One region of the Pseudoalteromonas sp. BSi20439 genome, then DNA from elsewhere that is predicted to be linked to it. Evidence: predicted binding sites of a transcription regulator. Region 1 holds the regulator's gene; the other holds the start of a gene.
What was found. Region 1 encodes sigma-54, which starts transcription at its own class of promoters, with help from an activator protein. Its sites were predicted from a motif close to GTTGGCACGNNNNTNGNNT; they were not measured.

Region 1 (10,307 bases):
ATTGAACTTTAGAGGTCAAAGACGTATCAATAGACTAGAAGGTGGCTTGCTCATCGTCGCATTTATGATTTACCAAGGTTATATTTTTAGTCAAGTAGGGTGATCCATGGCAACGCTAAATTTTATTCAACAAGGCTTACGCGTCCTTGATATAGAACGCCAAGCACTCAACGATATCGCACAATACGTTAATGAAAGCTTTAACCAAGCGTGTCAATTAATGTATGACTGCTCAGGCCGTATTATTGTTATTGGCATGGGTAAATCGGGCCATATCGGTAATAAAATAGCAGCCACTTTAGCGAGTACTGGTAGCCCCGCATTTTTTGTTCACCCTGGTGAAGCGAGTCATGGTGATTTAGGTATGATCACTGCCAGTGATGTAGTTATGCTTATTTCTAACTCTGGCGAAACCAGTGAAGTGCTTAATATTATTCCGGTATTAAAACGCATTGGCGCTAAAATGATTGCTATGACAGGTAACGAAACGTCAACTATGGCAACATTGGCAAATGTGCATGTGTGTATTAAAGTTGAACAAGAAGCCTGCTCATTAGGCCTAGCGCCAACGGCAAGTACCACGGCAACACTCGCTATGGGTGATGCAATGGCAGTCGCATTATTGGAAGCCCGTGGCTTTACCGCAGATGATTTTGCTCTGTCGCATCCAGGTGGCAGTTTAGGCAAACGCTTACTGTTAACCTTAAAAGATGTAATGCACAGCGGTATTCACACGCCTATTATTAATGAAACGCAAACCATTAAAGACGCCCTAATTGAAATGTCAGCCAAAGGACTCGGCATGACCGCTATTATAGATGGTAACCAACAATTATCTGGTTTGTTTACCGATGGTGATTTACGCCGTATTTTAGAGCAACGTGTTGATATACACAGCACAGAAATTAATGTTGTGATGACTAAATCATGCACAACAGCCACACAAGACATGCTCGCGGCTGAAGCACTGAACATTATGGAACAAAAACGTATTAATGGTTTAATTGTGATTAATGAGCATAATCAGCCCATTGGCGCACTAAATATGCAAGACTTACTAAAAGCGGGAGTGCTATAAATGCAGTTTGAAGATCTTTACCAACCGTTAAGTGATGATGCAAAAGCGCGCGCCAAAAAAATAAAATTATTAATTTGCGACATTGATGGTGTGTTTTCTGATGGGCGTATTTATCTTGGTAACCAAGGTGAAGAGCTCAAAGCATTTAATACCAAAGACGGATTTGGCATTAAAGCCCTTATTAATAGTGGTTTTGAAGTTGCCGTGATCACAGGTCGTCACTCACAAATAGTTCAACAACGTATGAGTAGTTTAACCGTACAACATATATACCAAGGCCAAGAAGACAAACTCATCGCCTATCAAGAATTAAAACAAAAATTAGCGCTTAGCGATGAGCAAATTGCCTACATAGGCGACGATGGCCCTGATATGCCAGTAATGGAAAAAGTCGGGTTTGCAGTAGCCGTGAACGACGCCCACCCGCTGATTAAACGTTTATCGCATTATGTTACTCAGCTGCCTGGCGGCTTTGGCGCAGTAAGAGAGTTAACAGACTTACTAATGCTTGAAAACAATAAGCCACTTACCAGCCAAGGAACCAGTTCATGAATGTGGCGCGCATTATACTGAGCGTTTTATTCATAAGCTGTATGGTTTGGCTTTGGTATCCTTACTTTACTCAGGTAGATATTGTTGCGGATGAACAAACTCAAGTTATTGCTAGACCCGATTATACCGCGATTGAGCTAAAACAAACCGCTTACAATGATCAAGGTAAAGTAAGCCATAAAGTGACTGCGGTAAAAATGGAGTTATATCAACAACTCGGTTTTACCTTTTTTGAAAAACCTATATTTACGTTATATAACGAACAGCAAACATGGCGTATTAACGCTGATGAAGCCACCCTCTACGACGATCGGCAACTGGTGTTAGAGGGTAATGTGAAAGCGCTAAATTTAGTCGATAACGCAATGATCGATACGATCACAGCCGATAGCATCAATGTAGATATAAAACTACTCACTATGCAGTCACAGCAGCCAGTCGTTATTACAGGACCTAATTTAAAAATCATCGGTAAAGGCCTTGAAGCCGATTTAAAAACCGAAGTGATTAAACTTATTAACCATACGCGAACCCTATATTATGACCAATAACCTATTTAAAATTTTAATTGTTCCTTCACTACTGATTGCATTTCATAGCCATGCAGAGGAGGCCGTTGAAGCCCCTGTGGCTAATCAAATTTCAATTAGTGCTGACAGACAGGAAGGTCAATTAAAAGAAAACGTGGGCATTTTTGAAAAGAATGTTGAAATTATTCATGGTAATCGCCGCATTACCGCCGATCGTTTAGAAGTACATAAACGTGATGACTTAGGCGAGAATAAGCAACTTTTAATTGCCACAGGTAGCCCTGCTTACTTTGAAGAAACACAAGCTGATGGCACCATCATGAGCGCCAGTGCCAATGAAGTTCGCTATGATGTATCGCAACGTTTTTTAACCTTAATCGGTGATGCCAGCATCGCTCAAGCAGGTCAAAAAATTACCGCTAAAAGTATCACCTACGATATAGAGCAGCAGTTGATTAGCGCAGAAAAAGATGAAAATTCAACCGATCGTGTACACACCATTTTGGTGCCTGTTGAAAACAAAAAAGAAGACGATAAAGGCCAACCATGAGCACATTAAAAGCAGAGCTATTAGCAAAAAGCTATAAAGGCCGTGAAGTGGTGAAAAATGTTGGCCTAGAAGTCGAAGCTGGCAGTATTGTCGGTTTACTTGGCCCCAATGGCGCAGGTAAAACCACGACCTTTTACATGATTGTAGGGCTTGTACCGAGCGATAAAGGTAAAATATCAATAGATGATCAAGATATCACTTTATTACCAATGCACAGCCGAGCTCGCCTAGGGATTGGTTACTTACCACAAGAATCATCGATTTTTAGAAAGCTGACGGTTTACCAAAACTTAATGGCTATTTTAGAAACACGTAAAGAGCTTAATAAACAACAACGTGAAGATACCTTAAATAATTTACTTGATGAATTTAGCATTCAGCATATTCGTGACAGCCAAGGTATGGCTCTGTCAGGCGGTGAACGCCGCCGTGTTGAAATTGCCCGGGCATTAGCAGCAAATCCTAAATTTATACTATTAGACGAACCCTTTGCAGGGGTTGATCCTATCTCTGTATTAGATATTAAAAAGATCATAGAGCATCTTAAAAATCGAGGGATTGGCGTATTGATCACAGATCACAACGTACGCGAAACACTTGATGTTTGTGAAAAAGCCTACATAGTTTCTCATGGGGAGTTAATTGCATCAGGCACTCCAGATTACGTATTAAACGATAAAACAGTACGCGATGTTTATTTGGGCGAGCAGTTCAAGCTCTAATATTTGTGTTATTCCACTAAGCATCTGCTAAGATTAATTATACTTAGGTCTGTTGACCTTTCAAGGTTGAATTTGCAGCAGTCTGTTTGGTATTTAGGCAAGGCAGAGCCTATGTGATGTGGTATTCCCCATAAATAGGCGATAACGCAGCATCAATGCCAAACAGGCGCTGGCCTTCGGGTTCTGCCTAGGGACGATTTACTTTTTGTTGCTCGGTTTTGACTTAGCCCACTAGGTTACAAACCTCGCGCCGCGATTAAACCGCCCCTAGTTTGAACAAATTTTAATCCGTAAAGGTCAACAGACCGTAATTTAAAAGGATTGTTAGAGATAAATGAGGCAATCATTACAGCTGCGCATGGGCCAGCAACTTACAATGACTCCACAGTTGCAACAAGCAATTCGCTTATTGCAGCTCAGTACATTGGATCTCCAGCAAGAAATTCAAGAAGCGCTCGATAGCAATCCCTTGCTTGAAGTTGAAGAACAAGATTACAGCGAAGATGCTGCGGGTAAAAACGAACAAAAAGCCGATAACGATGAATCAACGCTAAGTGCTTCAGCTGACGAAAAACCTAGCGAGTATGAGCAAGACAGCGGCGAAGCCATGAGCAAAGACACCATTAGCGATGATATGGCAATGGACGTTACATGGGATGAATACATGAGCGCAGCACCTGCCTCTTCATCGGGACCGATGCCTGAAGATGAATCAATTTATCAAGGCTCTTCAACTGAAACGCTGCATGAATATTTAATGTGGCAATTGCAACTGACGCCATTTAGTCCTACAGATGAAGCCATTGCGATTGCAATAGTAGAAGCCGTGGACGACTCAGGTATTTTAACCCTTAGCTGTGAAGAAATTTTAGAAAGCTTTAATCAAGAAAACGACGACGAAGATGAAGTTGAACTTGATGAAATAGAAGCGGTATTAAAGCGTATTCAATTATTTGATCCAGTAGGAATAGCCGCGCGTAGTTTACAAGAGTGTTTGTGTATTCAACTTAATCAATTTGATAAAGACACGCCTTTTTTAAACGAAACAAAAATGATTTTAACCGATCATATTGATTTACTAGCGGCACGTGATTATCGCACGTTAATGAAAAAAACTAAGCTCAAAGAAGATGAGCTTAAAGAGATCATGACGTTAATTCATACCCTTAGCCCAAAACCGGCAGACACTATTGTCAGAGAAGAGTCAGAGTATGTTATTCCTGATGTGTCGGTTAAAAAAATTAAAGGGCGTTGGGTGGTTGAACTAAACCCTGATAGCATGCCTAAAATTAGGGTAAACAGCCAATATGCGGCTATGTCACGTACTGTTAAATCAAGTGGTGATAGCCAGTTTATTCGCTCACACTTGCAAGAAGCAAAATGGTTTATAAAAAGTCTAGAAAGTAGAAACGACACGCTACTTAAAGTAACTAACTGTATTGTGCAACAGCAACAGGCCTTTTTTGAACATGGTCCTGAGGCGATGAAGCCTATGGTGCTTAATGATGTGGCAGAAATGGTAGAAATGCACGAATCGACTATTTCGCGTGTTACTACGCAAAAATACATGCATACACCACGGGGTATTTTTGAGCTTAAATATTTCTTTTCAAGCCATGTAAGCACTGAAAACGGTGGCGAATGTTCATCAACAGCAATTCGCGCATTAATTAAAAAATTAATCGCGGCAGAAAACTCAGCTAAACCATTGAGTGATAGTAAAATTGCAGATATATTGGCAGAGCAAGGAATTAAAGTAGCAAGGAGAACTATTGCAAAATATCGCGAATCTCTAGCTATTCCCCCGTCGAATCAACGAAAAAGTTTGATTTAAGGCGTACAACAAAGAGGAAAATGTTTATGCAACTGAACTTAACTGGTCGCCATGTAGATATTACTGACTCGCTTAGAGACTACGTAAATAGTAAATTTGCAAAGCTGCAGAGGCACACTGATCACATAACGAATGTGCATGTTATTCTCGATGTAGAAAAACTAAACCAAAAAGCTGAAGCAACCGTTCATGTTAGTGGCGCTGAAATTTTTGCCTCTACTGAACATCAAGATATGTATGCCGCTATAGACTCGCTGATTGACAAGCTAGATCGTCAAGTAATTAAACACAAAGAGAAACTTGCTCGACACTAACACTATGAAACTAAGCTCACTTATCTGTCAGGACTGCAGTAAAGCTGCGGTCCTTTTTAATAGTAAAAAAAGAATTTTAGAATTTATCAGTGAATTGGCTCACAATAAACTGCCCTATTTAACCCAACAAGATATTCTCAACGCGTTAACCGCTAGAGAAAAGCTAGGGAGCACAGGTATAGGCCGAGGAATTGCAATTCCACATGGTCGTATGAGTGGTGCACAAGAGCCTCTTGCACTTATACTGGTGAGCGAAACGGCTATTAATTTTGATGCGATAGATAACCGACCGGTCGACATTTTTGTTGCCTTAATTGTCCCCGACGGTGACAATCAACAGCATTTAAAGACCTTAGCTACCATTGCAGATAAGCTCAACGATAAAGAATTTTGTAAGCAATTACGGGCGGCAAAATCCGACAATGAGCTGTACCAAGTCATTGTCAGTCAACCGTAGTAACAATAAAGGGTGATAAATGGAATTAATAATTATAAGTGGTCGCTCAGGTTCTGGTAAATCTGTTGCGTTACGGGTTGTTGAGGATTTAGGTTATTATTGTGTAGATAATATTCCTTTAAATTTATTACCATCTCTTGTTCGAAGTGTTTCCGACAGCTACAACAAAATTGCCGTAAGTGTTGATGTGCGTAACTTACCTAAAGAGCAGCAACAGTTTAATGAAATCATTGAATATTTACCTGGTTTCACTAAACCAACGGTGTTTTATTTAGACAGTGACGATCAAACATTAATTAAACGCTTTTCGGAAACTAGGCGTCTTCACCCTCTTTCTATTGATTCTCTACCGCTTGATTTAGCAATAAAAAAAGAAAAACAACTACTGGATGTTTTGATCAATCATGCTGATCATATGATTGATACCACTGATTTAAGTGTGCATCAGCTGGCTGAGTCTATCCGTGAAAAAATACTCGGTAAAAAAGACAAACAACTGATCATTACCTTTGAGTCATTTGGTTTTAAGCACGGTATACCCAAAGAAGCAGATTACGTATTCGATGCCCGATTTTTACCAAACCCGCATTGGGAGCCTGAACTTAAGCCACTCACAGGGCTAGATCAACCGGTAAAAGACTACCTAGCCAGCCACAGCATAGTACAAAAATTTACATGGCAAATTCAAACCTTTGTACAAACATGGTTGCCGCATTTAGAAAGAAATAACCGCAGCTATTTGACCATAGCCATAGGTTGTACTGGTGGACAACACCGTTCTGTTTACTTAGCGCAAACTATAGGTGAAAGTTTTGCAATGAGTCATCCTAATGTAAAAATTCGTCACAGAGAACAAGAATAACATCAAAGAGAATAGTAATGCGGTTAGAAAACACATTTTTAATAAAAAACAAATTAGGCCTGCATGCCAGAGCGGCAACAGTACTGGCACAGCTTTCTGTGCAATTTGATGCCTCAATCACTTTATTTCAAGACGATAAACAAGCCGCTGGCGATAGTGTATTAGCACTTATGTTACTAGAGAGCAGTCAAGGCAAAGAAGTGAAGGTAGTATGTGAAGGCCCTGACGCAGAACCTGCACTTAATGCAATTGGTGAGCTCATTGACCAACGATTTAATGAGCAAGAATAAAATAGTTCATCATTAAATCATCATCCTAAGCTAAGGTTAATAGTGGTTGAGGTAGTTTGCTCATATAAAGTAAGATAAACTAAAATTGAATAGCATTCATAACCCTTCCACTATGTAATAAAATTTAATTAAGGACGCCAATGCCTGAAGCTTTAGAACAAGATATTCCACTACAACAACTAAAACAGGTGACCAAGTCACTAAATAGTGGTCAATTTGTTCAAGTTAGGCGCATGCTAGCAAAAACGGCACCTTGTGATACCGCACTTCTTTTAGAATCATCTCCCCATAAAATTCGTCGCATGCTCTGGCAACTGGTTGATCCTGATGTACAGGGCGATGTACTTGAAGAGCTCTCTGAAGACGTACGTTTGGGTATTATTGCGCAAATGGCACCTGAGCACATTGCGGCTGCAACAGAAGACATGGGCCATGATGACTTAGGGGAAGTGCTACGTAGTCTGCCTGACACCGTTTATAAAGACGTTGTCAGCGCTATGGATATTCAAGATAGAGAACGTGCAACACAAGCTCTATCCTATCAGGAGCGCTCTGCTGGCGCCTTGATGAATATCGATACCGTAACTATTCGCCCTGATGTAACTCTAGATGTTGTACTACGTTATATTCGCTTACGCGGTGAGCTACCAGAAGGCACCGATGACTTATACGTTGTAGATAAACATAACTGTTTTTTAGGCGCCTTATCGCTAAGCACTTTATTAACTAATCCTCCAGAGAAAATTGTTCAGGATTTAATGGATGAAGAGTGTGAATCTATTCCTATTTCAATGGATGAAAGCGAAGTAGCGCAACTATTTGAACGGCATAACTGGATATCGGCACCAGTTGTCGATGACAACGCGCATTTGCTTGGTCGTATTACTATTGATGATATCGTTGATGTTATCCGTGAAGATGCAGAGCATAGCTTATTAAGCTTAGCGGGTCTTGATGATGAAGAAGATACCTTTGCGCCGGTCTTAAAAAGCTCTAAAAAGCGCTCAATTTGGCTAGGTGTAAACTTACTAACTGCATTGCTGGCTGCAATTGTGGCGAGCTTTTTTGAAAACACCTTAGCTATATTACCAATTCTTGCTGTGCTCAATGGCATTGTCCCGTCAATGGGTGGGGTTGCAGGCAGCCAAACTTTAACTTTGGTTATTCGCGGTATTGCCGTAGGTCATATTAACCAAACTAACCAACGTTTTTTATTATTAAAAGAACTCGCTATCGGCGCGATTAACGGTATGGTTTGGTCTATCCTAATTGCCGGTGTCGTTGCGCTTTGGCAATGGGATTTCAAACTCGGTGGTGTTTTAGCGTTTGCTATGTTTATGAATTTAGTTGCGGCAGGTATTGCGGGTGCTAGTATCCCACTATTGCTTAAAAAAATGAAAATAGATCCAGCACTTGCAGGCAGTGTGGTACTAACCACAGTAACTGATATTGTTGGTATATTTGCCTTCTTAGGTACTGCGACTTGGTTATTGATTTAATCTTTTTATAAACGTTTATAAACAAAAACACCGCATCAATACGCGGTGTTTTTGTTTAAGCCGATAGTTACTTTACATAAGTTAAGGCTACTTAGCGCGCTGGCGATTACCGCCTACCTTAGGTTTAGTGTTGGCTTTTTTAAACTGACTAAAGCCAGTATGACGAGTAAGCGCAGGACGACCGCCCTTATTGCCTTTACCGCCTTTGGTTTGCCTTTCATCTCTGCCTTCTTCTGGCACTAAACAATTTGGACCTTTACCAATGAGTTTAGCTTTGCCCATATTACGCAGGGCTTCACGGATCATTGGCCAACCGGCAGGATCATGGTAACGCAAAATCGCTTTATGCAAACGACGCTGGCGCGCGCCTTTTGGTACCGCAACTTGCTCAGTATTATTTTTAATATTACGCAGCGAGTTCATTTCAGTATGATAAATGGTGGTCGCATTAGCCATCGGTGATGGGTAAAAGTTTTGCACCTGATCAAGCTTAAAGTCATTCGATTTCAGCCACAAAGCCATATTCACCATGTCTTCGTCTTTAGTCCCTGGGTGAGCAGAAATAAAGTATGGAATTAAATACTGCTTTTTACCTGCTTCTTTAGAGTACTTATCAAATAGCGCTTTAAATTCATCATAGGCGCCCATACCCGGCTTCATCATTTTTGATAATGGGCCGTCTTCTGTGTGTTCTGGGGCTATTTTTAAATATCCACCAACATGATGAGTTACTAGCTCTTTAACGTAACGAGGATCACGTACAGCAAGGTCATAACGTACGCCCGAAGCAATTAAGATCTTTTTGATCCCTTTAACCTCACGCGCCTTTTTATATAAATCGATAGTCGGGGTATGGTCAGTATCCATATGCTTACAAATATCAGGATACACACACGACAAGCGGCGACAGGTACTCTCTGCTTTTTTACTGGTACAACGCAGTTTGTACATATTTGCGGTCGGTCCGCCTAAATCAGAAATAACCCCAGTAAAGCCCGGCACTTTATCTCTAATTTGCTCAATCTCTTCAATAATTGATTCTTGTGAGCGGCTTTGTATTATTCGCCCTTCATGCTCAGTAATAGAACAGAACGAACAGCCGCCAAAACAACCACGCATAATGTTTACCGACGTTTTAATCATATCGTAAGCAGGAATTTTATCGTCGCCATAACTTGGGTGCGGAATACGCTGATACGGTAAACCAAACACATCATCCATTTCTTGGGTTTCAAGTGGATAAGCTGGCGGATTCACCCAAATAGAGCGATCGCCATGACGCTGAAATAGCGCTCTTGCACAACCGGGGTTAGTTTCTTGGTGCAAAATACGCGATGCATGGGCATACAATGGTTTATTAACACTGACCTGCTCAAAAGCGGGTAGCTTAACGTAAGTTTTTTCCCATGGTTTAGGGCGCGCAGGCTGAATGGTAATTGGTTTTGCAGCTTCGGCTTTTAAATCAATACCCGCTTGCTTAAATTCTGATTTAGCACAACCCACATCATCCGCACCATAAGGATTAGGAATAGGATCTATTTTACCAATTTTATCAATCGCGGTTGAATCACTGCCGCGCCAACCGGGTAAAGGCTCCTTACGAATAACCGCCGTGCCTC
Region 2 (4,350 bases), on a different contig from region 1:
CGTGCTGCAAACCAGCTTAGCATTACTCAACCGGCAATGAGTAACGGACTTAAACGCCTACGTAACCTTTTTAATGATCCTATTTTAGTGCGTACCAGCGATGGTATGGTACCGACTGAGCGTGCTATTGAGTTGCAGCCTGTGATTCGTGGAATTTTGATGACCCTTGAAGAAACGCTGGCACCTAACCGTGAGTTTGAGGCTAAACAAAGTAAGCGAGTGTTTAGGATCATGGCCAGTGATTACGCGGCCAGTACCATGGCACCGCGTTTATTAGGGAAACTACACGAAGAAGCGCCCGACACCACCTTAGATATTTTAACTCCTAGTGATGTTACCTTTCACGATGTTGAAAACGGTAAAGTTGATATGGCGATTAACCGCTTTGAAAATTTACCACAGTCGTTTCATCATAAACGTATTTGGAAAGACAGCTTTTGTTGTTTAGTAAAATCAGATAACCCCATTATTGAAAACTTTAGCCTAGACAGCTATTTAAAAGCTCGCCATATTTGGGTAAGTAAAACAGGCTTTGGTGTTGGTGTGGGGATGGACCCTAAAGATGTGCAGAAGCTGGGCTGGGTTGATGAGGCACTGGCGCATTTTGGTAAACACCGTAATATTGCCACTTTTACTCGTAACTATCATGTGGCTGTTCACTTAGCCAAAGAGAAAAATTTAGTTGCGACTTTGCCCTCAAAAGCGGCCAATATTTATTTAGACGATCCTGGGCTTAAAATACTGGAGCCACCCTTTCCTATCCCGCCATTTGAACTTGATATGATATGGAGTCCTTTATTACACAGAGACGCTAGTCATATTTGGTTACGCCAAAAAGTAGCTGAAGTAGCGGATGAGCTAAAATAACCTTCTTACATACCTTAATGTAAAATTTGCTTGCTAACGCTTAGTTAGCAAGCCTACCAAACTATTAAAAAAAATTAAAAACCATAAAATACAAAAGCTTAAAAAACAAAACCTACTTGGAATAGCGCTTGCTTAGTAATGACTGTATTTTAAATTAACAGAGGTCATTATTATGAGCACCCATCAAGGACAAGAAATTAATCATATTACCGACATTATCCAAGTAATGAATAGCGGCATCGACTTTTACCAAACAGCACAAGATAAAGTACAAGACCCCGCTATAGGAGCCCTATTCCAACGTATGATTGACGCTCGTAAAGTCAGTGTGGAGAGTTTACAACCTTACGCAATTAATCAACAAGGTGAGCGCGAAGATGGCTCGTCGTTTGTTGTAGAAGCACGCCGTGCATTTACTACTTTGATTAGTAAATTTGCTAACGATAACGATCAAACCTACGTTAAAGAGCTTGAGGAAGTAGAAGATAAAACCTTAGAAGAAATAAAAGTAGCGTTGAAAAAGCCTCAGTCTCATGATTGTGAAGCAGCGTTATCAAAAGTATTACTTACTATGCAGAGCTGCCATGCTGAAATGAGTAAAATGCAAAAACATTAAGTTTAAAAACGATAAAAGGGCCTGACGGCCCTTTGGTTGTTAAATAACAATAGGAGAGTTATTAATTAAAAGCGGTACTCTGCACCTACGTAGTAGTAAGCACCGTTGAAACCAAATGGCGCTGAACGACGTGAGTACTTAAATACACCATCGCTGCTGACAATGGTGTTACCTTGAGCGTCTACAATTGTGCCTGAACGTGAATTACCTATGGTGTTTTCATCTGGGTAAACATCAAATAAGTTATTTGCGCCAATATTTACTGATAAATCGTCAGTCACAAAGTAATTTACTTTGATGTCAGTTAAAATTTCAGCACCATAAGTCTGGCGGCCGCCATCTTCCACTGTGTATTCACCAAAGCGATTAAGCGATAGGTTTACGGTCCAGTCGTCGCGACGATAAAGTGCACTTAAGTTAATTCGATCTTCTGGTTGCCATTCTTCAATAATAGAAATTTCTTGATCAGAAAACACATCATCGACTGGCACGGTTTCAAGACCAGAACCTGCAGGGGTAAATAACGACACGACATCAGTTTCTGTAAAGTTAGCCGCTAAAGTAAAATCAAGCGTGCCACCAAGGCCTTCTGTATTCCATGTAGCCACAAAGTCGATACCTTGTGTCTCAGTATCAGCGCCATTTAAGAAAAACTGCCCTGCACCCGCACCTGAACTTAATAACGCAGCATCAAGACTGCTTGATAAGCCTTTACCTAAGCGATTACTAATTACAATACGGTCGTCAATATCAATTGAGTAGTAATCTAGGGTTACATTAATATTATCGCTTACGTTATAAACGATACCTAAACTGCGGTTTTGAGATTTCTCTTCTGTGAGCTTAGGAATACCTAAACTTTGCGCAAGGGTTGAATCGTTTCTAAAGGTCCCCACTTCTTCAGCCACTAAATTACCATTAGGACCTACAACAAACTGTGTGCTGATGTTGTTAAAATACAACTGCTGCATTGAAGGTGCTCTAAAGCCTGAGCTTAGCGCACCACGAAGTGAAATATCTTCAGTTACTGACCAGTTACCGGCTAGTTTAAAGTTAACTGTATCGCCAAACCCTTTGTAATTGTCGTAACGTAACGCCCCTGAGATAATTACATCTTCAATAACGTAAGCTTCAGCGTCTAAGTAAAACGAGATCACATCACGCGACTCATCAACCGACGACGCTGGCGATGAACCACCAAAGCCTTGTGTGCCACCGGATGCGTTTTCGCTGCCAATACCACTGCTTAGTCCATCGTAAATATTAACACCATTGTTGGTATCGTAATCGCGATATGCATATTCACTACCCTCTAAAATTCGGTACTCATCGGTACGAATTTCAGCACCCATTGCCAATGAGTAATCATCAAAATTTTGAGTAAAATCAAGATTGATCGTTTGCAATGATAGCTCCATGCCATAAGCATAACCTTGGCGTGGAATCGTGGCGCGAATATCTGCTGCACTTAGGCCTTGATCATAACGTAAAAAATTCGCGTAAGAGCCGTTAATAGTATCGCTGGTTGTGTAGTCAATACTGTTTTCACCATAGGTGTACGATAAATCTAAGCTTGAGTCGTTATCAAATTCAGTTTTATAACCAAAGTTATAGGAAATATCATCAATCGTGGTATTTATTTTAGGTAAGAAGCCAGCTGGGATAGTTGCATCGCCATCTTGAAGTACCGGATTACCACCTGCATTGGCATTATGACGGAAAAATGCCGCTGATTCGTTATCACGAGTTGAATAGGTAATAAAACCGTATAGTTCACCCGCTCCTAATTCGTAGCCGGTGTTAACTGTTAAACCAAATTGTTGTGAATCAGCATCACCAATTCTGAATGTATCACGTGGCGCGGTTAATTCGCGTGGATCACCTGCAAGCAAGGTGCCATCAGAAAGTTCAGTACAGCCATAGAACTGGCATGAGCCATGAAGGCCCGCACGGTTAGTTGGTGCACGATCACGGTAGTTAATAGTTGTATTTAAATAACCGTTATCACCTAAAGCAAAGCCTTTATTAAAGTCGATATTAACGGTTTCGCCATCACCTTCTGAATACTCACCGTAGTTAACGGCCGCTTTACCACCTTCGCTGCCATCTTTTAGCACGATATTAATAACACCGGCAATTGCATCCGAACCATATTGAGCTGCAGCGCCATCGCGAAGCACTTCAATACGTTTAATTGCTGAGGCTGGAATCGCATTCATGTCAGTACCCGCAGTACCACGACCAACAGAAGTATTAATGTGAATAATACTTGCTTGGTGACGACGCTTGCCATTGATCAATACCAATGTTTGATCCGGGCCAAGGCCACGTAACGTTGCAGGTCTTAATGCATCAGTACCATCACTAATAGATGAACTTGAAAAGTTAAAAGAAGGTGCGATAGCTTGAAGCATGCGGCCAACTTCTGTTTGGCCGGTGTTTTCGAGTGCTTCTGCACTTAAAATATCAACGGGGACAGGTAAGTCTTCAACTGAACGTCCTGCGACACGACTACCTACAATAGCAATTTTTTCGATGTTTTGTTCTGCGCTTTGTTCAGCGGCATTTATTCCTTGTGAATTAACTGCAAGTAAAGCAGGTAATACGGCAGCACTAACTCCTGAAAGCTTCATCATGTTGTTATCTTTCCTATTGATTTGTTTGAGTTTAATACTCAGTAAACCATTTTGATCAACAACCGCATCGAGCTCAGTCTCAGCTAACAATGCGTTTAACGCATCGAGTTGAGAATAAAATCCATATAATGAATTTGCCTCGTACTGTTTAGCAAGCTCATACGAAAAAACCACTGTTTGTTCAGTTTGCTTAGCAAATTCTATTAAGGCTTTGTCTGCTCGTTGCGCTTT

Region 2: P20439_RS15465 (PA2169 family four-helix-bundle protein) is a predicted target of sigma-54. The motif match lies at 983-1,001, and genes of this name have one in related genera.

What each region holds. Positions count from the first base shown of each region.
Region 1 covers NZ_BADW01000055.1:37,209-47,515, reverse strand. The annotation lists gene P20439_RS05410 (calcium/sodium antiporter) at 1-103, shown strand, start outside; gene P20439_RS05405 (KpsF/GutQ family sugar-phosphate isomerase) at 107-1,078, shown strand; gene kdsC (3-deoxy-manno-octulosonate-8-phosphatase KdsC) at 1,079-1,630, shown strand; gene lptC (LPS export ABC transporter periplasmic protein LptC) at 1,627-2,181, shown strand; gene lptA (lipopolysaccharide transport periplasmic protein LptA) at 2,171-2,710, shown strand; gene lptB (LPS export ABC transporter ATP-binding protein) at 2,707-3,432, shown strand; gene P20439_RS05380 (RNA polymerase factor sigma-54) at 3,767-5,266, shown strand; gene hpf (ribosome hibernation promoting factor) at 5,293-5,580, shown strand; gene ptsN (PTS IIA-like nitrogen regulatory protein PtsN) at 5,585-6,037, shown strand; gene rapZ (RNase adapter RapZ) at 6,057-6,899, shown strand; gene P20439_RS05360 (HPr family phosphocarrier protein) at 6,917-7,189, shown strand; gene mgtE (magnesium transporter) at 7,330-8,688, shown strand; gene P20439_RS05350 (YgiQ family radical SAM protein) at 8,776-10,307, opposite strand, start outside.
Region 2 covers NZ_BADW01000198.1:51,364-55,713, reverse strand. The annotation lists gene P20439_RS15470 (LysR family transcriptional regulator) at 1-867, shown strand, start outside; gene P20439_RS15465 (PA2169 family four-helix-bundle protein) at 1,040-1,483, shown strand; gene P20439_RS15460 (TonB-dependent siderophore receptor) at 1,549-4,350, opposite strand, start outside.